One region of the Streptomyces sp. T12 genome, then DNA from elsewhere that is predicted to be linked to it. Evidence: riboswitches for the same ligand, from Rfam matches in the RefSeq annotation. Region 1 holds a riboswitch; the other holds the start of a gene.
What was found. A riboswitch is a leader RNA that binds a small molecule or an ion and turns the genes downstream of it on or off. The one in region 1 is predicted to bind glycine.
Positions count from the first base shown of each region.

Region 2: another riboswitch for glycine. It lies ahead of gcvP (aminomethyl-transferring glycine dehydrogenase); the one in region 1 lies ahead of gcvT (glycine cleavage system aminomethyltransferase GcvT).

Region 1 is NZ_CP117866.1:7,517,156-7,519,546, forward strand. It holds gene gcvT (glycine cleavage system aminomethyltransferase GcvT) at 5-1,126, opposite strand; glycine riboswitch at 1,292-1,390, opposite strand; gene PBV52_RS33920 (AAA family ATPase) at 1,561-2,232, shown strand; gene PBV52_RS33925 (enhanced serine sensitivity protein SseB) at 2,342-2,391, shown strand, end outside.
Region 2 is NZ_CP117866.1:1,646,023-1,648,413, forward strand. It holds gene gcvP (aminomethyl-transferring glycine dehydrogenase) at 1-1,242, opposite strand, end outside; glycine riboswitch at 1,419-1,515, opposite strand; gene PBV52_RS07245 (PRC-barrel domain-containing protein) at 1,629-2,036, shown strand.

The sequences.
Region 1 (2,391 bases):
GCCGCTACTTCTGACGCTTGTAGAACGGCAGCGCCACGACCTCGTACGGCTCATGGCTGCCGCGGATGTCCACGCCGACCCCGGCCGTGCCCGGCGCCGAGTGGGCCGCGTCGACGTACGCCATGGCGATCGGCTTGCCCAGCGTGGGGGAGGGAGCACCGGAGGTGACCTCGCCGATCACCTCGCCACCGGCGACGACCGGGTACCCGGCGCGCGGGACGCGACGCCCCTCGGCGACCAGGCCGACCAGCACGCGGGGCGGGTTCGACTCGGCGCGGGAGGCAGCCTCGGTCAGCGCCTCGCGCCCGACGAAGTCGCCCTCCTTCTCGAACTTCACCACCCGGCCGAGCCCGGCGTCGAAGGGAGTCAGGGAGGTCGACAGCTCATGGCCGTACAGCGGCATGCCCGCCTCAAGGCGCAGCGTGTCCCGGCAGGACAGCCCGCAGGGGACCAGGCCGACGCCCTCGCCCGCCTTGGTCAGCGCCTGCCACAGCTCGACGGCGTGCTCGGGCTTCACGAACAGCTCGAAGCCGTCCTCGCCGGTGTAGCCGGTGCGCGCGATGAGGGCGGGCACGCCGGCGACGGTGCCGGGCAGGCCGGCGTAGTACTTCAGGCCGTCGAGGTCGGCGTCGGTGAGGGACTTCAGGATGCCCGGGGACTCGGGGCCCTGGACGGCGATCAGCGCGTAGGCGTCCCGGTCGTCACGGACCTCGGCGTCGAAGCCGGCCACCCGTTCGGTCAGCGCGTCCAGCACGATCTGGGCGTTGGAGGCGTTGGCGACGATCATGTACTCGGTCTCGGCGAGCCGGTAGACGATCAGGTCGTCGAGGATGCCGCCGTCGGCCCGGCAGATCATGGTGTAGCGGGCGCGGCCGACGCCGACGGAGGCGATGTTGCCGACCAGGGCGTGGTTGAGGAAGGCGGCGGCCTGCGGGCCGGTGACGGTGATCTCGCCCATGTGGGAGAGGTCGAAGAGCCCGGCCTTCGTCCGCACGGCGTTGTGCTCGTCGCGCTCGGAGCCGTAGCGCAGGGGCATGTCCCAGCCGGCGAAGTCGGTCATCGTCGCGCCGAGCGAGCGGTGCAGGGCGTCGAGCGCGGTGTGACGGAGTTCTTCTGTACTGCTCATCGGACGGATGTCTCCCAAGGCATGACGGGCGAGGTCGTTCCTCCCCATCTGTCATCGGAACCTGAGAGGTTCGCCATGACCCGCGAAAGACCAGGTCACGGCTTGCACCTTGGGTGGAGCCACGCGTCTCGAAGACAGACGGAGCGGCCCGCTTTTCAGATGTGCCTCGCCCGCGCGGTAACGGGGCCTGAGAGATTCAAGGGAGGGACTTGCTCCTTCGGCGCCCCGGCGATGCACTGCCAGGGACTCTCCCGCGCGGATTCAAACGGCCGGTATGCAGTTGGCGCGGACATCATTGCACGCCCCGCGCGTCAACGGCAGGCCACGTCTGTAACCGGCTTGTGGCAGGAAGCGAACGAAAAAGCGAGAGATCCTCTATTACCTTCTCTTTACGCTCAGTGGGGATGGGGACTCCTGACCCCCGGAGGAGGACGATGACGGTGAAGCGCACCACGGCGTACGCCACGACCTCGGGCATCGCGCTGCCCAAGCAGCCCGCGGCCCCGGCCGGCGAAGCCCGCGGCACATCCGCACCCGTGGTCCGCGACTTGCGCGAGCGCTCCGGCCACAGCCCGCACGCCCTGCTCTTCGCCCCCGAGGACCTCGTCGTGATCACCGGCCTGCCCGGCAGCGGCAAGTCCACGCTGATGCGGCGGGCCGTGCAGGGCACCCGCATCGACTCCCAGGACACCCGGGACCACTGGGCCGCCCGTATGCCCCGCTTCCTCCCCTACGCCGTCTACCGCCCCCTGGTCCGCCTCGCGCACTACACCGGCCTGCGCCGCGCCCTGCGCTCGGGCGAGGGCGTCGTCGTGCACGACTGCGGTACGCAGGCCTGGGTGCGCGGCTGGCTGGCCCGCGAGGCCCGCCGCCGTGGCGGCACCCTGCATCTGCTGCTGCTCGACGTCACCCCGGGCACGGCTCTGGAGGGCCAGCGCGAGCGCGGCCGCGGCGTCTCGCGCTATGCCTTCCTGCGCCATCGCAGGGCGGCCGCCCGCCTGCTGCACTCGGTGGAGAAGGGCCACCTGCCCCAGGGCTGCGGCTCGGCGGTACTGATCGACCGGGCGGCGGCGGACGTCCTGCGCCGGATCGGCTTCACGGGCTGAGCTGCCGTAGACCTGTACGGGGGAGTCCTGTACGGGGTGGTCACCCGCTAGCCTTTTGAGCCACAGCAGCGGTTCACGGCAGCGGTTCACAGCAGGCGGTTGAGAGCAGATGGACTTCCCGGCGGATCTCCCCGCGGACTTCCCGGCACTGGCACACCC
Region 2 (2,391 bases), 5.9 Mb from region 1:
CTGCCGGGCGGCGGCGACGATCTCGGCGGCCTTCGCAGGCACACGCACGGTCAGCGTGTCGAAGTAGGAGCCGTGCACGACCTCCACCCCACCTGCCGTGAGGCCCGCGGCGAGGATGGAGGCGTACCGATGCGTCCGCCGGGCGATGCCCTTCAGCCCCTCGGGCCCGTGGTACACGGCGTACATCCCGGCCATCACGGCGAGCAGCACCTGCGCGGTGCAGATGTTGCTGGTCGCCTTCTCGCGCCGGATGTGCTGCTCACGCGTCTGCAGGGCCAGCCGGTACGCCTTGTTCCCGTCCGCGTCCACGGACACACCCACGAGCCGCCCCGGCAGGCTGCGCGCGAACTTCTCGTGCACGGCCATGTAGCCGGCGTGCGGCCCGCCGAAGCCCATCGGCACACCGAACCGCTGCGTCGTCCCGATCGCGATGTCCGCCCCGAGCTCACCGGGCGACCTCAGCAGCGCGAGCGCGAGCAGATCGGCGGCGACGGTGACGAGGGCACCGAGCTCATGGGCCTGCTCGATGACGGGCTTGATGTCCCGTACGACACCGGAGGCGCCGGGGTACTGCACGAGCACGCCATTGATCTCACGCGAGGCGATCTCGGCCGGGATGCCGTCGCTGAGATCGGCGACGACCACCTCCACACCGGTCGGCTCGGCGCGGGTCTCGATCACGGCGATGGTCTGCGGCAGCACATCCGCGTCGACCAGGAACAGCCCCTTCTTGTTCTTGCCCATACGCCGGGACAGGGCCATGGCCTCCGCCGCCGCCGTCCCCTCGTCGAGCAGCGAGGCACCGGAGGTCGGCAGTCCGGTGAGGTCGGCGACCATGGTCTGGAAGTTCAGCAGGGCTTCGAGCCGCCCCTGCGAGATCTCGGGCTGATACGGCGTGTAAGCGGTGTACCAAGCCGGATTCTCCATGACATTGCGCAGGATGACCGGCGGTGTGAAGGTCCCGTAGTACCCGAGCCCGATCATCGAGTCCAGCACCTGGTTGCGGTCGGCGAGCGACCGCAGCTCGGCGAGCACCTCGGCCTCGGTACGCGCCCCCGGCAGATCAAGGGAATCGGCGTTCTTGATCACATCCGGCACCGCGGCGGCGGTGAGCTCGTCGAGCGAGCCGTACCCGACATGGGCAAGCATCTTGGCCCTGGCCTCATGATCAGGACCAATATGACGCTGCTCGAAAGGGATCCCCTGCTCGAGCTCGGCGAGCGGAATGCGATGGGCGGTCATTGCGGAGGCCTCCTGGTCTGACACGACCTTCGAGGGGCACCACGGCGCGGGTGCCCGGACGGCCTCCCCCTCTGTCATCTCAACCTGAGAGCTTCACCGGGTCACCCAAGGGCGCCCGGCTTTCACCGTCGGTGAGAGCGGAAGCCGTCGACACCCGCCCTGCTTTCCAGAGTGACCTCGTCCGTGCGGTACGTGTGCCTGAGAGATTCCGGGGAGGATTTGCTCCTTCGGCGCCTCCGGATGGTGTCCGGAGGACTCTCCCGCACGGGGTCAGCAGCCGCTAGCCAGCCTACCAGCGGGGTCAACGCACTGACTTTCGAGTGGCCGCGCTCCCCAATGTGCCTTTTCGTAGTGCTTACGGATGAGTTGCGACCAGTGGAGGCCCCGTGCAGACCGACATCGATCCGCGCAACCTGATCGGCCGCAAGGCCTTCGACCGCAGCGGCACCAAGATCGGCACCATCGACGAGGTCTACCTCGACGACGCGACCGGAGTTCCGGAATGGGCGGCGATACGCACCGGCCTGTTCTCCCGGGACGCCTTCGTCCCCCTGGAGCCCAGCGAACTGGTCGAGGGCACCCTCCACGTCCCCTTCGACCGCGCCCTGATCAAGGACGCCCCCGACTTCGGCGTAGGCCGCCACCTCTCCCCCGAACAGGAACTCCAGCTCTACCACCACTACGGCCTCGACGTGGCCCCTCCCTCCCCGCCCCCGGACCGAGACTTCGGCAACCTGGCAGGCAGGGAAACACCAGAAGACAACGGCCCCCGGCCAACACACCCACACCCCTGACCGCGACCAGCCACGCCAGGCCCCTACTTCCCCCAACCGCACCGCACCGCGCCCGCAGCCGCAGCCGCAGCCACAGAACAGCCCTCTCCACCCACACAGCTGCGAACGCCACTGCAGGACGAGCCGCCCGCGAAACCAAGCACGCGGACACGCCTACAGACAGGGCGCCCAGCCAGCGCAGCCGCTGGCACCACCACCCGACGGCCTCCCGCAGCCATATCCGCGGACCGACACACCCCAGCACGCACAGCTACCGGCACCACGGCCCGACGGGCCACCCCAACAGCCATATCCGCGGACACCACCCCACGACAGCCACCCCAGCAGGCACAACTGCCGACACCACCGCCCGACG